2 regions of the Streptomyces sp. NPDC018263 genome follow, and region 1 is predicted to be linked to the other one. Evidence: riboswitches for the same ligand, from Rfam matches in the RefSeq annotation. Region 1 holds a riboswitch; the other holds the start of a gene.
What was found. Region 1 has a riboswitch for S-adenosylmethionine ahead of ACZ3HQ_RS23805 (aminotransferase class V-fold PLP-dependent enzyme). Riboswitches for the same ligand answer to the same signal wherever they lie in the genome.
Positions count from the first base shown of each region.

Region 1 (10,048 bases):
TGTCATCCTGGCCTCGCCGCCGATGGACTTCCACGTCTCGGACTCGTACTTCGTGGTGGCGCACTTCCACTACGTGGTGTTCGGCACCGTCGTCTTCGCGATGTTCGCCGGCTTCCACTTCTGGTGGCCCAAGTTCACCGGCAAGATGCTGGACGAGCGCCTCGGCAAGATCACCTTCTGGACGCTGTTCATCGGCTTCCACGGCACCTTCCTGGTCCAGCACTGGCTGGGCGCCGAGGGCATGCCGCGCCGGTACGCCGACTACCTGGCGGCCGACGGCTTCACCGCGCTGAACACGGTCTCCACGATCGCCTCGTTCCTGCTCGGTCTGTCGATCCTGCCGTTCCTCTACAACGTGTGGAAGACCGCCAAGTACGGCAAGCCCGTCGAGGTGGACGACCCGTGGGGCTACGGCCGTTCGCTGGAGTGGGCGACCTCCTGCCCGCCGCCGCGCCACAACTTCCTCACCCTGCCGCGGATTCGCAGCGAATCCCCGGCGTTCGACCTGCACCACCCCGAGATCGCCGCGCTGGAGCAGCTTGAGCACGCCGGTCACGGCGCCGCCATCGCGGGCAGCAAGGAGGCCGGCAAGTGAAGATCCAAGGTCGGATGTTCTTCTGGCTGAGCATCTTCGTCCTGGTCATGGCCGTCGTGTACGGCGTGTGGTCGAAGGAGCCGGCCGGCACCACGGCGCTCTTCCTGGCCTTCGGCCTGTGCATCATGATCGGCTTCTACCTGGGCTTCACCGCCCGGCGGGTCGACGCGGGCGCGCAGGACGACAAGGAGGCCGACGTCGCGGACGGCGCGGGCGAGCTGGGCTTCTTCAGCCCGCATAGCTGGCAGCCGCTGTCCCTGGCGGTCGGCGGCGCGCTGGCCTTCCTCGGCATCGCGGTCGGCTGGTGGCTGCTGTACTTCTCGGCACCCCTGATCGCCGTCGGTCTCTTCGGCTGGGTGTTCGAGTACTACCGCGGTGAGAACCGCACCCAGTAACACCCCCAGCGGCACAGCACCACAGCGCAGGACACGGCGGGAGCCCGGACACTCCATCAGGAGCGTCCGGGCTCCTCCCTTTGTCGCGGTGTCCGTTTGCCGCAGTGTCCGTCCCTCATACGGGTTACGTGCCGAGCCAGTGAGGTCTTCATCTCATAGCGTGATCATATGAATCAGACTGCGCGGACCCGCACCGTGGTCAGCTCCGCCATGCTGGTGGCCGCCCTCGGCGCGGGCGTCACCGGCTGCGGTTCGGACGGCAATGCCCTGTCGTCCAAGCCGTACGACGCGGCCGACCAGATCGTCTTCAACGCGCCCACGGACAAGGCGAAGCAGGCCGATCCGGACAAGCCCCTCGAGGTCACCCTGAAGAGCGGCGAGGGCCGGATCACCGATGTCACCGCCATGGACGCCACAGGACGCTATGTGGCGGGTGAACTCGCCGCCGACGGCGGGCGCTGGCACAGCACCTCCCCGCTGGCCGCCAACGCCCATTACACGGTCCGCGTGAGCACCGAGGACGAGGACGGCGCCCCCGGCCGCAAGATCCTCAACTTCGACACCACCAAGACGGTGAGCAAGAAGAGCCTGGGTGTCACCTTCGGGCCCGAGGCGGGGGAGTACGGCGTCGGACAGCCCGTCGTCGCCAACCTCGACCAGCCCATCAAGGACAAGGCCCAGCGGGCCGTGGTGGAGAGCGGGCTGCGGGTGGACTCCGTCCCCGCCGTGCAGGGTTCCTGGTACTGGGTCAGCGACAAGGAACTCCACTACCGGCCCAAGGAGTACTGGCCGGCCCACGCCACCGTCCAGGTGCACAGCAACCTCGACGGGATCAAGATCACGGACCGGCTGCGCGGTGGCAAGAGCAAAGACCTGAAGATCACCATCGGGGACAAGGTGGAGGCCATCACCGACGCCGCCACCCACCAGCTCACGTTCTACAAGAACGGTGAGGCGATCAACACCATCCCGGTGACCACCGGCAAGCCCGGCTTCGAGACCCGCAACGGCGTCAAAGTGGTCCTGGAGAAGCAGTACTTCGTACGGATGCGCGGTACCACCGTCGGCATCGCCGAGGGCACCTCCGACTCGTACGACCTGCCGGTGTACTACGCCACTCGCGTCACCTGGTCGGGTGAGTACGTGCACGCCGCGCCCTGGTCGGTCGGCTCGCAGGGCTACGCCAACGTCAGCCACGGCTGCACCGGGATGAGCACCGGGAACGCCGAGTGGTTCTACGACCACGTCCGGGCCGGCGACATCGTCAAGGTCGTCAACTCCAACGGCCATGCCATGGAGGACTTCGGCAACGGTTTCGGCGACTGGAACCTGGACTGGAAGAAGTGGGGCGCCGGCAGCGCCCTCACCGGCGCCGCCCAGAACGGGTCGGCGCCCAGGGACTCCGTACGCCTGCGCCCCGCCGCCGCATGACGCTCCGGGGTGCGGGAGCCGGACGGAGCCCCGCACCCCTTCAGCGGGCCCTCCTAGGCGTTCTGGAGGCGCTTGCGGCGCAGCAGGGAGGCCAGCGCCTCCGCGAACTCCATCGGGTCGACCGGCAGCGTCACCGCCGCGTCGGCCCGGCTCCAGGTCGCCAGCCAGGCGTCCTGGGGGCGGCCCATGAGCAGCAACACCGGGGGAGCGTCGAAGACTTCGTCCTTGATCTGACGGCACACCCCCATGCCGCCCATGGGCACCGCCTCGCCGTCCAGTACGCAGACGTCGATGCCGCCGCGGTCCACCTCGCGCACCACGGCTTCGGGCGTGGCGCACTCGACGAACTCCACCAGGGGCACGTCCGGAGCCGGCCGGCGGCCGGTGGCGAGCCGTACCTGTTCACGGGTGTTGGAGTCGTCGCTGTACACCAGCACAGTGGCGGTCGGCTGCATGCTTCCTCCGAGACGTCGGCGTCTTACGGACAGGCCGTTGTGGGCCGGATGCTACTCCCTGGGACAGCACGTCAACACCGGTACGACAGGCGAAGACACTCCGAACGGCACCCCCGGAGTGAGGGCGAGATAAGCGACCGACATAATGTCGGTCGTGGCGACAGCAACGACAGTAGATACCGGGCACGCGCACCCGTCGGTCAACCGGCCGAACCTCACCAGCGTCGGAACCATCATTTGGCTGAGTTCCGAGCTGATGTTCTTCGCGGCCCTCTTCGCGATGTACTTCACCGCTCGATCGGTGACCGGACTGGATCACTGGAAGGAGATGGCGCACGCGCTGAATGTGCCCTTCTCCGCGACGAACACCACGATCCTGGTGCTCTCCTCCCTGACCTGCCAGCTCGGCGTGTTCGCCGCCGAGCGCGGGGACGTGAAGAAGCTCCGCGGATGGTTCATCGTCACCTTCGTGATGGGTGCGATCTTCATCGGCGGACAGATCTTCGAGTACACGGAACTGGTGAAGAAGGACGGCATCTCGCTGTCCTCCGACGTCTACGGCTCCGTGTTCTACCTGACCACCGGCTTCCACGGCCTGCACGTGACGGGCGGACTCATCGCCTTCCTGCTGGTCCTCGGCCGCACCTACGCGGCCAAGAGGTTCACTCACGAGCAGGCGACCGCCGCCATCGTCGTGTCCTACTACTGGCACTTCGTCGATGTGGTCTGGATCGGCCTCTTCGCCACGATCTACTTGATCAAGTAGCGGGCACCGCCCGCACATCCAGAAGCACCGACGCAGAAGATCCTGACACCGGGGTAATCCGTGAAAAAGCTCTCCGCACGACGACGCCATCCGCTGGCGGCGGTCGTCGTCCTACTCCTCGCGCTGGCGGCCACTGGGGGGCTGTACGCCGCGTTCGCGCCCGCGGGCAAGGCGCAGGCCGATGAAACCTCCCAGTCCCTGACCATCAAGGAGGGCCAGAAGCTCTACTCGGTGGGCTGCGCAAGCTGCCACGGCACCGGTGGCCAGGGAACCTCCGACGGCCCGAGCCTGGTCGGCGTCGGCGCCGCCGCGGTCGACTTCCAGGTCGGCACCGGCCGCATGCCCGCCTCCAGCTCGCAGATGGCCCAGATCCCGGCCAAGAAGCCGATCTACAACCAGGCCCAGATCGACCAGCTCGCCGCGTACGTCGCGTCGCTGGGCGCCGGACCGAACGTGCCGACCAAGGAGCAGTACTCCAAGGAAGGCGCGGACATCGCCGCGGGTGGCGAGCTGTTCCGCACCAACTGCGCGCAGTGCCACAACTTCACCGGCAAGGGTGGTGCCCTGACCAAGGGCAAGTACGCGCCGAGCCTTGAGGACGTCGCGCCCAAGCACATCTACGAGGCCATGCAGACCGGCCCGCAGAACATGCCGTCCTTCCCCGACACCACCATGACGGAGAAGAACAAGAAGGACATCATCGCGTACCTGAACGCGGTCAACAGCAGCGAGACCGAGAACCCCGGCGGCCTCGAGCTGGGCGGACTCGGCCCGGTCAGTGAGGGTCTGTTCGCCTGGATCTTCGGCCTCGGCGCGCTGATCGCCGTCGCCATCTGGGTCGCCGCTCGGACCGCAAAGGCCAAGAAGTCATGAGTAGCCAAGACATTCCAGAAGAGAACCTGCCCGCCGCGCAGGACCACCCGCACGGCTCGGTGAGCGTCGCGGACGAAGAGACCCCGTTCGCCGATCCGGGTATGCCGCCGCACGAGCACCGTGTGCAGGACATCGACGAGCGGGCCGCCAAGCGGTCCGAGCGCGCGGTGGCCCTGCTGTTCACGATCTCGATGCTGGCCACCCTCGGCTTCATCGCGTCGTACGTGACGATCCCGCACGACAAGTCGATCTTCGTCTTCCCGATCGGGCACATCAGCGCGCTCAACTTCGCGCTCGGCCTGACCCTCGGTACGGCGCTGTTCTGCATCGGCGCGGGCGCCGTCCACTGGGCGCGCACCCTGATGTCCGACGTCGAGATGGTGGCCGAGCGCCACCCGATCGCGGCGGAGCCCACGGTCCGTGCCCAGGTCTTCGACGACTTCCGCCAGGGAGCCGCCGAGTCCGGCATCGGCCGTCGCAAGCTGATCCGCAACACGATGTTCGGCGCGCTCGCCCTGGTGCCGCTCTCCGGCGTCATGCTGCTGCGCGACCTCGGTCCGCTGCCGCACAACTCGCTCCGCCACACGCTGTGGGCGAAGGGCAAGCTCCTCGTCAACGTCAACACCAACGAGCCGCTGCGTCCCGAGGACGTGGCCGTCGGCTCGCTGACCTTCGCCAAGCCCGAGGGCCTGGAGGAGACGGACGAGGACTTCCAGGACCAGATCGCCAAGGCCGCCCTGATGATCGTCCGGCTCCAGCCGAACGACATCAAGGACAAGCAGGAACTGGCCTGGTCCCACGAGGGCATCGTCGCGTTCTCGAAGATCTGCACCCACGTGGGCTGCCCGATCTCCCTGTACGAGCAGCAGACGCACCACGTGCTCTGCCCGTGCCACCAGTCCACCTTCGACCTCTCCGACGGTGCCCGAGTGATCTTCGGCCCCGCCGGTCACGCCTTGCCGCAGCTCCGCATCGGTGTGAACGACGAGGGCTACCTCGAGGCGCTCGGCGACTTCGCGGAGCCCGTCGGTCCTGCATTCTGGGAGCGCGGATGAGTACTGAAGCGAACGAAGCCCCCCGCTCGCGCGGGAAGGCGCCGGCCGGCGAGCGCATCGCCGACTGGGCGGACGGCCGGCTGGGGATCTTCTCCCTGGCCAAGGCCAACATGCGCAAGGTCTTCCCGGACCACTGGTCGTTCATGCTGGGCGAAGTCTGCATGTACAGCTTCCTCATCATCATCCTGACCGGTGTGTACCTGACGCTGTTCTTCCACCCGTCGATGAACGAGGTGGAGTACCACGGCAGTTACGTCCCGCTCCAGGGACAGCTCATGTCGGAGGCGTTCAACTCGACCCTGCACATCTCCTTCGATGTGCGCGGTGGCCTGCTCATCCGGCAGATCCACCACTGGGCCGCGCTGATCTTCCTCGCGGGCATGTTCGTGCACATGATGCGCGTGTTCTTCACCGGCGCGTTCCGCAAGCCGCGTGAGGTCAACTGGCTGTTCGGCTTCCTGCTGTTCGTCCTCGGCATGTTCACCGGTTTCACCGGTTACTCGCTCCCGGACGACCTGCTCTCCGGCACCGGTGTGCGCTTCACCGAGGGCGCGATCCTGTCCATGCCGATCGTCGGCACGTACATCTCGTTCTTCCTCTTCGGCGGCGAGTTCCCCGGCCACGACTTCGTGGCCCGGTTCTACTCGATCCACATCCTGCTGCTGCCGGGCATCATGCTCGGCCTGATGGTGGCGCACCTGATCCTGGTCTTCTACCACAAGCACACGCAGTTCGCGGGTCCGGGGAAGAAGGAGACCAACGTCGTCGGCATGCCGCTGCTGCCGGTGTACATGGCCAAGGCCGGAGGCTTCTTCTTCCTGGTCTTCGGTGTCATCGCGGCCATCGCGGCCGTCGCGCAGATCAACCCGATCTGGGCGATGGGCCCGTACCGGCCCGACCAGGTCTCCACCGGCGCCCAGCCCGACTGGTACATGGGCTTCGCCGAGGGTCTGGTCCGCTACATGCCGGGCTGGGAGATCAACTTCTGGGGCCACACGCTGGTCCTGGGCGTGTTCATCCCGCTGGTCCTGTTCGGTGTCGTGCTGATGGCCATCGCGGTCTACCCGTTCATCGAGTCCTGGGTCACCGGTGACAAGAGCGAGCACCACATCCTGGACCGCCCGCGCAACGCCCCGACGCGTACCGCGTTCGGCGTCGCCTGGATCACGGTGTACATGATCGGTCTGGTCGGCGGTGGCAACGACCTGTGGGCCACCCACTTCCACCTGTCGATCAACCAGGTCACCTGGTTCGTCCGGATCTTCTTCTTCGCCGGACCGGTGATCGCGTTCATCGTCACCAAGCGGATCTGCCTCGGCCTCCAGCGCCGGGACAAGGACAAGGTGCTGCACGGCCGGGAGACCGGCATCATCAAGCGCCTGCCGCACGGTGAGTTCATCGAGGTGCACGAGCCGCTCAGCCAGGACCAGCTCCACACCCTGACGGCGCACCACCAGTACGAGCCCGCCGAGATCGGCCCCACGGTCGACGAGAACGGGGTCGAGCGCAAGGTGAAGCCCACCGAGCGGCTGCGGGTCAAGCTGTCCAACGCCTACTACGGCAAGGACAACCAGATCCCCAAGCCGACCGTCGACGAGTACAAGGAGATCACGAGCGGCCACGGCCACCACTGATCCCCGCGCGCGTCGCCACGCCACGGCCGAAGGGCCCCGTCCGGAACACCGGCGGGGCCCTTCGCCCTGTTCGGGCTGGATAGGGTGGGACCGGGCACCCCGCGTGCCCGGAACACCTGTCTTCCTCACACACACCCAGGAGCGGCCTGATGAGCGCTGTGACCCCCGCTGGAGGCGACACCGCGGCGGGCCGTTCCTGGCCCGAGGTACTGAACGCCCTGCTGGAGGGCCGGGACCAGAGCGCCGACGCCACCGCCTGGGCGATGGACCGGATCATGCGCGGCGAGGCCACGGACGCCCAGATCGCGGGCTTCCTGGTGGCGCTGCGCGCCAAGGGCGAGACGGTCGAGGAGATCACCGGCATCGTCCGGGCGATGTACGACCACGCCAATGTCATCGAGGTGCCCGGCCGGACCGTGGACATCGTCGGCACCGGCGGGGACGGCGCCAAGACGGTGAACATCTCCACGATGTCCTCCATCGTGGTCGCCGGCACCGGCGCGAAGGTCATCAAGCACGGCAACCGGGCCGCGTCCTCCGCGTCCGGCTCCTCCGACGTGCTGGAGCGGCTCGGGGTCAACCTGGAGCTGACGCCGAAGCGGGTGGCCGAGGTAGCCGAGGAGGCGGGGATCACCTTCTGCTTCGCGGTCAAGTTCCACCCGGCGCTGCGCCATGTCGGCGCCGCCCGCGGCCAGCTCGGCGTCCGTACGGTCTTCAACGTGATCGGTCCGCTGACCAATCCGGCACGGGTGCGGTCCCAGGCGGTGGGCGTGGCCAACCTGGCCATGGCACCGATCGTCGCGGGCGTCTTCGCCGAGCGCGGCAACTCCTCGCTGGTCTTCCGGGGCGAGGACGGGCTGGACGAGCTGACCACGACCTCGCCCTCGCGGGTGTGGATCGTGCGCGACGGCAAGTTCACCGAGGAGGTCTTCGACCCCCGTGACGTCGGCATCGAGCTGGTGCCGGTGGAGGCGCTGCGCGGCGGTGACCCGGCGTACAACGCGATGGTGGCCCGCAAGGTGCTGGAGGGCGAGCGGGGACCGGTGCGGGACGCGGTGCTGCTGAACTCGGCGGCCGCGCTGGTCGCGCTGGACCCGACGCGGGAGCCGCTGGCGGACCAGCTCCGGGCGGGCATGGCGAGAGCGGCGGAGTCCATCGACTCCGGGGCGGCGGCGCGCACGCTGGAGCGGTGGGTGGCCGCCAGCAACCGGTAGGAGTCGTTCCGCGGGGGCGGCGGGGAGCGGTTGCTCCTCGCCGCGTCGGCGTTCCGGCATCCGGACGTCGGTTGCGCCGCGCGCTCCGTTTGGCTAGCTTCCCGATCAGGTCATGAGCGACAGCCATGCGGCCCCGGCCGGCTGTCCGGCAACCCTCCGTCCGTGGCGGGGTGCTCCGGGTGAGGACCAGGCCGTGGTCCAGAAGGTCCACGGCAAGCGCGGACCCCTCGAGAACCAGGGGTCCTGGTCGTACGAGGGAGCCTTCTTCCGTGAGCAAGCGAATGCGCTAGGGCCGCCGAGCCCCGCCTCCGCACACCCCCTTCCACCCTTTCTCCGGTGCCGCGTCCGCATGCCCTGCGCGCGGTGACTCCGGCCTGCCTCACGGGAGTTCAGCCATGTCCGTCTCCACCGCCTTCGCCCCCGCCGCCACCGATGTCGTCCCCGCCCCGCTGCCCGTGCTCGGCCGGGACGTCCGCGTGCCGCTCGTCACCGGGGGAGAGGTCGGCTACGCCGCGCTCGACTACGCCGCCAGCGCCCCCGCGCTCCAGCGGGTCTGGGACGACGTCGCCGCCTACGCCCCCTACTACGGCAGCGTGCACCGGGGCGCCGGACACCTCTCGCAGCTCTCCACCGAGCTGTTCGAGAACGCCCGCCGCACGGTCGCGGAGTACCTCCACTGCCGGGAGGACGACCAGGTCGTCTTCACCCGGTCCACCACGGACTCGCTGAACCTGCTGGCCCGCGCGCTGCCCGCCGGGTGCCAGGTGTACGTCTTCGAGACCGAGCACCATGCCGCGCTGCTGCCCTGGCGCGCGGCCGACGTGACCTTCCTGGACGCCCCGCGCAGCCACGAGGGCGCCGTGCGCACGCTGGAGCGTGCCCTCGCCGGCCGGGACACCGCGCGCCCGTCGCTGGTCTGCGTCACCGGTGCCTCCAATGTCACCGGCGAGGTGTGGCCGGTGCGTGAGCTGGCCGCCGCCGCGCACGCGGCCGGGGCGCGGATCGTGCTGGACGCCGCCCAGTTGGTGCCGCACCAGGCGGTGAGCGTGCGCGAGCTGGACGTCGACTGGATCGCGTTCTCCGGGCACAAGCTGTACGCGCCCTTCGGCTCCGGGGTGCTGGCCGGGCGGGCGGACTGGCTCTCCGCGGCCGAGCCCTACCTCGCGGGCGGCGGCGCCAGCCGCACGGTGGCACGGCGGGCCGACGGCTCGGTGGAGGTGGAGTGGCACGAGGGTGCCGCCCGGCACGAGGCGGGGTCCCCCAATGTCATCGGCGCCTACTCGATCGCCTCGGCCTGCCGGGCGCTCGCCGAGGCCGGTCCCGAGGCGCCGGCCGCGCGTGAGCGGCATCTGCTGGGTCTGCTCCGGGCGGGCCTCGCCGAGGTGCCGGAGGTGCGGGTGCTCTCCCTGTTCGGAGACGACGCCCCGCGCGTGGGCGTGCTGTCCTTCGTGGTGGAGGGCTGGAACAGCTCCCACCTCGCCGCCGCGCTCTCCGCCGAGTACGGCATCGGCGTCCGCGACGGCCTCTTCTGCGCCCACCCCCTGGTGCACGCCCTCCTCGGGGCGAACGCCGCCGAACAGGCCGGCTGCGGCACCGGCACCCTGAACGCCGTCCGCGTCAGCTTCGGCGC
Region 1 is NZ_JBVHFA010000008.1:206,043-216,090, reverse strand. It holds gene ctaD (aa3-type cytochrome oxidase subunit I) at 1-595, shown strand, start outside; gene ACZ3HQ_RS23845 (cytochrome c oxidase subunit 4) at 592-990, shown strand; gene ACZ3HQ_RS23840 (L,D-transpeptidase) at 1,159-2,421, shown strand; gene ACZ3HQ_RS23835 (response regulator) at 2,475-2,876, opposite strand; gene ctaE (aa3-type cytochrome oxidase subunit III) at 3,022-3,642, shown strand; gene qcrC (cytochrome bc1 complex diheme cytochrome c subunit) at 3,703-4,515, shown strand; gene qcrA (cytochrome bc1 complex Rieske iron-sulfur subunit) at 4,512-5,570, shown strand; gene qcrB (cytochrome bc1 complex cytochrome b subunit) at 5,567-7,204, shown strand; gene trpD (anthranilate phosphoribosyltransferase) at 7,354-8,418, shown strand; SAM riboswitch class IV at 8,527-8,643, shown strand; gene ACZ3HQ_RS23805 (aminotransferase class V-fold PLP-dependent enzyme) at 8,814-10,048, shown strand, end outside.

Region 2 (10,048 bases), on a different contig from region 1:
AGGGCGGAACGCGTGACCTTCGCCGGGTCGATGATGCCCTCGGCGATCATGTCGACGTACTCGCCGGTCGCGGCGTTGAGGCCGTTGCCGACGGGCAGGTTGCGGACCTTCTCCACGACGACGCCGCCCTCGAGACCACCGTTGACGGCGATCTGCTTCAGCGGGGCCTCCAGCGCGAGCTTGACCGCGTTGGCGCCGGTCGCCTCGTCGCCCGACAGCTCCAGCTTGTCGAAGACCTGGCCGGCCTGCAGCAGGGCCACGCCACCACCGGCGACGATGCCCTCCTCGACGGCCGCCTTGGCGTTGCGCACGGCGTCCTCGATGCGGTGCTTGCGCTCCTTGAGCTCGACCTCGGTCGCGGCACCGGCCTTGATGACCGCCACGCCGCCCGCGAGCTTCGCCAGGCGCTCCTGGAGCTTCTCGCGGTCGTAGTCCGAGTCGGAGTTCTCGATCTCGGCGCGGATCTGGTTCACGCGGCCCTGCACCTGCTCCGAGGAGCCGGCGCCGTCCACGATCGTGGTCTCGTCCTTGGTGACGACGACCTTGCGGGCGCGGCCCAGCAGGTCCAGGGAGGCGTTCTCCAGCTTGAGACCGACCTCCTCGGAGATGACCTCGCCCCCGGTGAGGATGGCGATGTCGCCGAGCATGGCCTTGCGGCGGTCGCCGAAGCCCGGAGCCTTGACGGCGACGGACTTGAAGGTGCCGCGGATCTTGTTGACCACCAGGGTGGAGAGGGCCTCGCCCTCGACGTCCTCGGCGATGATCAGCAGCGGCTTGCCCGACTGCATGACCTTCTCCAGCAGCGGGAGCAGGTCCTTGACCGAGGAGATCTTGGAGTTGGCGATGAGGATGTACGGGTCCTCGAGCACCGCCTCCATGCGCTCCATGTCGGTCGCGAAGTAGGCGGAGATGTAGCCCTTGTCGAAGCGCATGCCCTCGGTGAGCTCAAGCTCCAGACCGAAGGTGTTGCTCTCCTCGACGGTGATGACGCCTTCCTTGCCGACCTTGTCCATCGCCTCGGCGATGAGCTCGCCGATCTGGGTGTCGGCGGCGGAGATGGAGGCGGTGGAGGCGATCTGCTCCTTGGTCTCCACGTCCTTGGCCTGCTCCAGCAGGGCGGTGGAGACGGCCTCGACGGCCTTCTCGATGCCGCGCTTGAGCGCCATCGGGTTGGCGCCGGCGGCCACGTTGCGCAGGCCCTCCTTGACCAGCGCCTGGGCCAGCACGGTCGCGGTGGTCGTACCGTCGCCGGCGACGTCGTCCGTCTTCTTGGCGACTTCCTTGACCAGCTCGGCGCCGATCTTCTCGTACGGGTCCTCGAGCTCGATCTCCTTGGCGATGGAGACACCATCGTTGGTGATCGTGGGGGCGCCCCACTTCTTCTCGAGGACGACGTTGCGGCCCTTGGGGCCGAGCGTCACCTTGACGGCGTCCGCGAGCTGGTTCATGCCGCGCTCGAGGCCGCGCCGCGCCTCCTCGTCGAACGCGATGATCTTGGCCATGTGAAGTGGTCCCTCCAGGACTGGGGGTGATTCCTTCGGACCGCGCCCGCGCCCGCGACGGACGGCTCGCCGGCCTCGTGGTTCCTTGCCCCACCCGGCCTGCGGGCCTCACCGACCCGGTCCTTCGTTGTCACTCTCACCTTCAGAGTGCTAACGCAATGATTAGCACTCACCCAGGGCGAGTGCAAGCGCCTTCGGGGGATCAGGACGGGACCTAACAGAACGAAGGACCCGCACCCTGTACGGGTACGGGCCCTGCGCTCAACCGGAGACGTTCAGGCGGTGACGCGAACCATGTCGGCCTGCGGGCCCTTCTGACCCTGCGAGATCTCGAACTCGACCCGCTGACCCTCTTCCAGGCTGCGGTAGCCGTCCATCTGAATCGCGCTGTAGTGGACGAAGACGTCCGCACCACCGTCGACCGCGATGAAGCCGTACCCCTTCTCCGCGTTGAACCACTTGACGGTGCCCTGAGCCATGGCTAACTCCCCTATTACTGGCCCTTGCGCAGATCCACACCTCGTGAACCTGGGTCAGACCTCGCCCCCCAATCGGTCGGGGGCGTGCGCCGGAACGCGTCGACCGCGGCTGAATGTATCTGTCCAACTGCCGTCTGCAACAGGTCAATCGGACGAGAATTCTGGACGGACACAGTCCGGAATCTGCCGCAACTTCGGCTGAATTCAGGGCAAGTCGGGCCCCACAAAAGCAACAAATGCCGCACATTACCCGCGCATTTTGGCTGCTTCTTGTCGGGTCAGCGGCATGAATCAAGGACGCCCGGCCCGCCGGAGCGGGAGCGCGTTCCCCAACTGTACCGCGCTCAATCACACAGAATGGCCCCCTCCGTTTCTCTTGCGGAGGGGGCCATTACCGGAGGTAAATTTCAGCCGCCGGCGACCGCCGGAATGATGGAGACACCCGCGCCGTCGGGCGTGGCGGTCTGAAGTCCGCCCTCGAAACGCACGTCGTCGTCATTGACGTAGACATTCACGAAGCGGCGCAGCTTGCCCTGGTCGTCCAGGACGCGGGCGGCGATGCCCTGGTGGTTCTTCTCCAGGTCCTCGATGACCTCCGCGAGCGTGCCGCCCTCGGCGGCGACCTCGGCCTGCCCGCCGGTGTAGGTGCGCAGGATGGTCGGGATGCGAACGGTCACGCTCATGCGAGGCCAGCCTCTCGGAAGGAGTCCAGGTTCGGGCGGATGGTCGCGGTCAGACCGGTGCCGGCGACCGCGTCCAGGGTCTTGAGGCCGTCGCCGGTGTTGAGGACGACGGTGGTGAGCGAGGGGTCCAGCGCGCCGGACTCGATCAGCTTGGCGGTGACACCGACCGTCACCCCGCCCGCCGTCTCGGCGAAGATGCCCTCAGTGCGGGCCAGCAGCTTGATGGCGTCCACGATCTGGGGGTCCGTCACGTCCTCCACCGCGCCACCGGTGCGGCGCGCGATGTCGAGCACGTACGGCCCGTCGGCCGGATTGCCGATGGCGAGGGACTTGGCGATGGTGTCCGGCTTCTGCGGCCGCACCACGTCGTGGCCCGCCTTGTACGCGGCCGACACCGGCGAGCAGCCCTCCGCCTGGGCGCCGAAGATCCGGTACGGCCTGTCCTCGACCAGGCCGAGCGCGATCAGCTCCTTCAGCCCCTTGTCGATCTTGGTGAGCTGGGAGCCGGAGGCGATCGGCACCACGAGCTGGTCGGGCAGCTTCCAGCCGAGCTGCTCGCAGATCTCGTACGCCAGCGTCTTGGAGCCCTCGGCGTAGTACGGCCTGAGGTTGACGTTGACGAAGCCCCAGCCCTCGCCGGCCGGGTCGCCGATCAGCTCGGAGCAGAAGCGGTTCACGTCGTCGTAGTTGCCCTCGATGCCGACCAGCTCACCGCCGTAGACGGCGGCCATGACGACCTTGCCCTGCTCCAGATCGTGCGGGATGAACACGCAGGAGCGCAGGCCCGCGCGGGCGGCGGCGGCGCCGACCGCGCCGGCCAGGTTGCCGGTGGAGGAGCAGGAGAGGGTGGTGAAGCCGAAGGCGCGGGCCGCCTCCAGCGCCTGGGCGACGACGCGGTCCTTGAAGGAGTGCGTCGGGTTGCCGGAGTCGTCCTTGACGAACAGCCCGCCGGTGACGCCGAGTTCACGCGCCAGGCGATCGGCCTTGACCAGCGGGGTCCAGCCGGGGTTCAGGTTCGGCTTGTCCGCCACGTCGGCGGGGACGGGCAGCAGCGGGGCGTAGCGCCAGATGTTCGCGGGGCCGGACTCGATGCGCGCCCGGAGCTTCTCGGTGTCGTACGCGGAGAAGTCGTAGGCGATCTCCAGCGGCCCGAAGCACTCCTCGCAGGCGAAGACGGGACCGAGCGGGACGCGGTGTCCGCACTCCCGACAGCTCAGGGCGGCGGCGGGTCCGAGATCGACGGTGGGGGTGGCGACAGTCTGCACAGCCATGGAGGCGAGGCCCTTTCTCCTCATCTTCCTCACGACGCATCTCGCCGTGAGACGGATTTGGCACCTTCCCTAGCCGGGAGCCTCGCGCGTGCGGCGGTGTGTCGCGCACGGGAGACCGGCTGGAGGGTTGCCGGGGCTTCATCGGGCCGTTTCCCTCTGCCCCTCTGGATGAGCGGTATTCGGTTGTGAACGCCGTCCGACCTCGACATGCGATGGTCATCGGCGTTGTTCAAGACTGTAACCGAAGGCCAGGAGAGTTGAAGGTGTCGTCCGAACCGCGAGATGGATCAGGCAGTGAGGAGCCGAAGACCATGCTGGAGGAAACCGAACGCTGGCTGGCCACCCGCTCCTGGTCCGTGGCCGACCGCCCGCTGCACCGCGTGCTGGCCGCCAAGCAGCGGTCCGGTCAGCGCCTCTCCGTGGTGCTGCCCGCGCTGAACGAGGAGGCGACGGTCGGTGACATCGTCTCCGTGATCCGCCACGACCTGGTCTTCCAGGCTCCGCTGGTGGACGAGATAGTCGTGGTGGACTCCGGGTCCACCGACCGCACCGCCGAGGTGGCCGCCGCAGCGGGGGCGCGAGTGGTGCACCGGGACGAGATCCTGCCCCGGCTGCCCGCCGTGCCCGGCAAGGGCGAGGTGCTGTGGCGCTCCCTGCTGGTGACCAGCGGTGACGTCATCGCCTTCGTCGACGCCGACCTGCGCGAGTTCTCCTCCGACTTCGTCCTCGGCATCGTCGGCCCGCTGCTCACCGATCCGGGGATCGACCTGGTCAAGGCGATGTACGACCGTCCGCTGGGCGGCGCCGCCGGGCAGGGCGGCCGGGTGACCGAGCTGATGGCCCGCCCGCTGCTGAACCTGCACTGGCCGCAGCTCGCCGGGTTCGTGCAGCCGCTGGGCGGGGAGTACGCGGCCCGCCGCTCGCTGCTGGAGCGGCTGCCGTTCCCCGTGGGGTACGGGGTCGAGCTGGGCATGCTGGTGGACTCGCTGCATCTGGTCGGGCTGGACGCGCTGGCCCAGGTGGACGTCGGCGTGCGCAAGCACCGGCACCAGGACGGGCAGGCGCTCGGCCGGATGGCCGCCGCGATCTACCGCACCGCGCAGCTCCGGCTGGCGCGCGGGCACCTGGTGCGGCCCGCGCTGACCCAGTTCGAGCGGGGGGTGGGCGGGTTCGAGCCGCGTACGTACTCGGTGGACACCGAGGAGCGGCCGCCGATGGCGGAGATCGCGGAGTACGCGGAGCGGAAGGTGGCGTGAGCCCGGCCGTATACGGTCCGGCTCGCCGGTCGCGCGTACGTTTGAGCATTTGTGGGCCGGGCTAGGTTGAGGCCATGGCTACGCAGGGTGCTGAGGTGCTGGTCGCGTCCAATCGCGGCCCGGTTTCGTACACGGTGGGTCCCGACGGGTCCTTGAGTTCCCGCCGGGGTGGCGGCGGTCTCGTCTCGGGGCTGTCGGCGATCGGTCCGGACACGGACGCGGTGTGGGTGTGCGCCGCGCTCGGGGACGGTGACCGGGAGGCGGTGCGGCGCGCGGACGGCGGGCTGCTGCCCGCCGAGGACACCGGCGGGCAGCGGGTGCGGATGCTGGACATCGATGCCGAGGTCTACGCCGACGCGTACAACGGGATCGCCAACTCGGCGCTGTGGTTCGTGCACCACATGATGTACCAGACGCCGCTGGAGCCGGTGTTCGACGCGGAGTTCCGCCGGCAGTGGGACGCGTACCGCGCCTACAACCAGGCGTTCGCCCAGGCGCTGGCCGAGGAGGCGGCACCGGGAGCGGCCGTGCTGATCCAGGACTACCACCTGGCGCTGGCCCCCCGGATGCTGCGCAAGCTCCGGCCCGACCTGCGCATCGGGCACTTCTCGCACACGCCCTGGGCGCCGCCGGACTACTTCCGCCTGCTCCCGGACGACATCGCGGCCGAGCTGCTCACCGGCATCCTGGGCGCGGACCGGGCGGCCTTCCTGACCCGGCGCTGGGCGGACGCGTTCACCGACTGCTGCCACGCGGTGCTGGGTCCGGGCATTCCGTCGGGTACGGAGATCGGGGTGCACGGCCTCGGCGCGGACGCGGAGTTCCTGCGGGAGCGGGCGCACCGGGCCGACGTGGACGAGCGGATGGCGGTGCTGCGGGAGCAGATCGGCGAGGGGCGCCGGTCGATCGTCCGGGTGGACCGCACCGAGCTGTCCAAGAACATCGTGCGCGGCCTGCTGGCGTACCGCCGTCTCCTGGAGGACCACCCCGAGTGGCGCGAGCGCGTGGTCCACGTCGCCTTCGCCTACCCCTCCCGCCAGGACCTCGCCCTGTACCGCTCCTACATGGACGAGGTACGCCGGGTGGCGGAGGAGATCAACTCCGAGTACGGCACGCCCGATTGGACGCCGGTCCTCCTCCACCTCGACGACGACTTCGCCCGCTCCCTGGCCGCGTACCGCCTTGCCGACGTGGCCCTGGTCAACCCCATCCGCGACGGCATGAACCTGGTCGCCAAGGAGGTCCCGGTCGTCTCCGACGAGGGCGTGGCCCTGGTGCTGTCCCGCGAGGCGGGCGCCTACGAGGAACTCTCCGAGCACGCGATCACCGTCAACCCGTACGACATCGTCGGCACGGCGGAAGCCCTCCACGAGGCCCTGACCCTCCCGGACCCGGCCCGCGCGGAACGCTCCAAGCACCTGGCCGCAGCGGCCACGGCCCTGCCCCCCACCAAGTGGTTCCTGGACCAGTTGAACGCGCTGCGGGGCTGAACGCCGTAGCACCGAGCGCACTTGTGTGGCCTCGTCCCTGACAAGGATGAGGCCACAGGCGTCAGTCGGCGTGGGTCGCCAGGGTGTTCAGCAGAGCCACCACACCCTCGGGGCCGTCCACCACCAGGTCCGCCCGTTCCGCCAGTTCGGTGACCTCACTGCTGCCGCTGCACACCAGCAGGGACGGGACGCCCTCGGAGCGGAGCTTCTCCAGGGCCGCGAAGGCGGGGAGGTCGCCGAGGTCGTCGCCGGCGTAGAGGACGGATTCGGCGCCGGTGGCGCGGAGGTGGTCGAGGAGGGCTACGCCCTTGTCCATGCCGGGCGGGCGGAGTTCGAGGACGAGGCGGCCCGGTTCGACGATGAGGCCGTGGCGGGTGGCGAGGTCGGTGAGGGGGGCGCGGAGGGTCTCGAAGGCGGCCTCGGGGTCCTCGGCGCGGCGGGTGTGGACGGCGACCGCGCGGCCCTTCTCCTCGATCCAGGTGCCGGGCCAGGCACCGGCCCGGTCCAGGACGCCGGGGAGTTCCGCGCGGACCGCGGCGATGCCGGGGTGCGGGGGAGGCGCGGTGACGGTGCCGGTCGCGGCGTCCCAGCGCTCGGCGCCGTAGTGGCCGAGGACGACCAGGTGCTCCAGGCCGGGGACCCCGGCGAAGCCGCCGTTGCGGACCGCGACCCCGGCCGGGCGGCCGGTGACGACGGCGACGGAGGCCACCTTCGGCGCGAGAGCCGCCAGCGCCGGCACCGCGCCGGGGTGGGCGCGGGCCTGGTCGGGGTCGGCGACGATGGGGGCCAGCGTGCCGTCGAAGTCGAGGCCGATCACGGCGGTGCGCGGCCGCTGGAGCAGCGCCCGCAGACCGTCGCGGCCCGCCTGGGTCTCCGGGACCGGCAGCGCGTTGTCCTCGGCGGTGTTGTCAGGGATGCCCATAGGGCGACACTATCCGCGCGGGCCCCGGCTCACGCCTCCGAAGAAGCCTCTACCGTTCCGACCTTCTCGCCTCACGCACCCGCCGCAGCCGGTTGACCGTCACCGGGTCGTGCCGTAGGGCACGCTCGTCGTCCAGCAGCGCGTTGAGGAGCTGGTAGTAGCGCACCGGCGCGAGCCCGAGCTGCTCGCGGATGGCGCGCTCCTTCGCGCCGGGGCCGGGAAAGCCCCGGCCCTCCAGCGCGAGGATCGCCTTCTCACGGCTGCCGAGTTCCATACCGGCAACCGTAACCCCCGTCCCTGACAGCGGGGTCAGCCCTGGGACTGCGCCGTGCTGTCGGCGGCCGTGGCGGCGGCCTGGAGCCGGGTGAGGACACCCGCGGGGCTGCCGTCGGGCGAGACCGCCTGCCCGATGTCCTGCTTCACGGCCGCGCTGACCGCCGCCCAGGAGGTCTTGTTCACCGGGTACTGCTCGGCGGTCGGCATCTGCTCCAGGAAGGCGTGCAGCGGCACGTCGCTCTTCGCGTCCGACTGGCTCATCGCCTCGGAGGCGGAGGTGGTCACGGGCAGCAGACCGTACTTGCGGGAGAAGTCGAGGACGTTCTTCTGGTCGTACACGAAGTCCAGGAAGCTGCCGATCTGGCGGGCGTGGCCGTTCTGCCTGAAGGCCAGCATCCAGTCGGTGACGCCCATCGCGGCCCGCGCACGGCCGGTGCGGCCCGGCATCGGGACCATGCCGAACTTCACGCCCTTCGCCTCGGCCTGCCGGATCAGCGTGGGGTGCCCGTTGAGCATGCCGACCTGCCCGTCGGCGAACGCGGCGAACGCGGCGGCCCGGTTGAGCCGGCCGGGGGCGATGGGCCCGGTGAGCCCCTTGCCCACCAGGTCGTCCTTGAGCCAGGTGAACGTCTCGCCGTTCAGCGCGGAGTCGATCGTGTACGTGCCGATGTCGTCGGTGTAGCCGCTGCCGCCGCTGAGCAGCCACTGCATGGTCTCGGCCTGCGCCTCCTCCGGGCCGAGCGGCAGCGCGAAGGGGTACTTCACCCCCTTGGCCTTGAGCGCCTCGGCGTCGGCGGCCAGCTCGTCCCAGGTGGTGGGCGGGGTGATGCCGGCCTGCCGGAAGAGCGTCTTGTTGTAGAAGAGCACGCGCGTGGAGGCCGCGAACGGCATCGCGTACGGCGTGTGGTTCCAGTCCCCCGCCTCGGCGAGCTGCGGCACGAAGTCCGCCTGGGTGCCGATGGAGAGGGTGTCGGACATCGGGTACAGCTTCCCGGCGGCCGCGTAGTCGGCGTACGCGCCGATCTGGGCCATGTCGGGGGCGTTCCCGGAGTCGACCATCTCCTTGACCCTGGCGTCGACGTCGTTCCAGGAGTAGACGCTGACCTGGACCTTCACATCGGGGTGCTTCGCCTCGTAGGCGTCGGCCAGCGCGGCCCAGTACTTCTTGGAGCTGTTGGCCGGGGAGTCGCCGTAGTCGGCGGCGACCAGCTTGATGGTCGTGTCCGAGGAGCCCGTGCTCCCACAGCCGCCGAGCATCGCCGTCATGCCCACTACGGACACCACCGCGATCGTTCCTGCCGTACGCCGACGCACCCTCAAAGCCCCTATCCCCTTGGTCAGACCATTCGATTTCGAACGCATAAGGTCTACACCACGTAAGTGGACTAGACCTCTCGCGGGTCGGCGGGTCACACTGGGCCGGTGAGACATGTCATCGCCCTGGACGTGGGCGGTACCTCGATGAAGGCCGCGCTCGTCGGCGAGGACGGCGCGGTGCTGCACCGCGCCCGCCGCGCGACGGGCCGCGAGGGCGGTCCCGAGGCGGTCGTCGAGAACCTCCTCTCCTTCGCCGCCGACCTGCGGGCGCACGGCGCCGAGCACCTCGGCTCCCCCGCGCTCGCGGCCGGCGTCGCCGTCCCCGGCACCGTCGACGAGACGCACGGCACCGCCCTGTACTCGGCCAACCTCGGCTGGCGCGACGTACCGCTGCGCGCGCTGCTCACCGAGCGGCTCGGCATGCCCGTCGCGCTCGGCCACGACGTGCGCACCGGCGGCCTCGCGGAGGGCCGCGCCGGGGCGGGCCGGGGCGCCGGCCGCTTCCTGTTCGTCGCGCTGGGCACCGGCATCGCCGGAGCGATCGGCCTGGCCGGCGGGGTCGAGGCGGGCGCCAACGGCTTCGCCGGGGAGATCGGCCACATCGTCGTACGCCCCGGCGGTGAGCCCTGCCCGTGCGGCCAGACCGGCTGCCTGGAGCGGTACGCCTCCGCGGCCGCCGTCGGCACCGCCTGGGCGGCGGCCAGCGGCCGGGCGGACGCGGACGCCGCCGACTGCGCGCGGGCCGTCGCCGCGGGGGACCCGGACGCGGGCCGCGTCTGGACCGGGGCGGTCGACGCGCTCGCGGACGGCCTCGTCACCGCGCTCACCCTGCTCGACCCCGGCACACTGATC
Region 2 is NZ_JBVHFA010000005.1:196,162-206,209, reverse strand. It holds gene groL (chaperonin GroEL) at 1-1,502, opposite strand, end outside; gene ACZ3HQ_RS16545 (cold-shock protein) at 1,778-1,981, opposite strand; gene ACZ3HQ_RS16540 (MoaD/ThiS family protein) at 2,389-2,664, opposite strand; gene thrC (threonine synthase) at 2,661-3,935, opposite strand; SAM riboswitch class I at 3,953-4,110, opposite strand; gene ACZ3HQ_RS16530 (glucosyl-3-phosphoglycerate synthase) at 4,247-5,191, shown strand; gene ACZ3HQ_RS16525 (alpha,alpha-trehalose-phosphate synthase (UDP-forming)) at 5,266-6,681, shown strand; gene otsB (trehalose-phosphatase) at 6,743-7,603, opposite strand; gene ACZ3HQ_RS16515 (DUF3263 domain-containing protein) at 7,653-7,877, opposite strand; gene ACZ3HQ_RS16510 (ABC transporter substrate-binding protein) at 7,913-9,193, opposite strand; gene ACZ3HQ_RS16505 (ROK family protein) at 9,302-10,048, shown strand, end outside.
Region 2: it holds a riboswitch for S-adenosylmethionine, as region 1 does, so the genes downstream of both, thrC (threonine synthase) here and ACZ3HQ_RS23805 (aminotransferase class V-fold PLP-dependent enzyme) in region 1, are expected to answer to the same signal.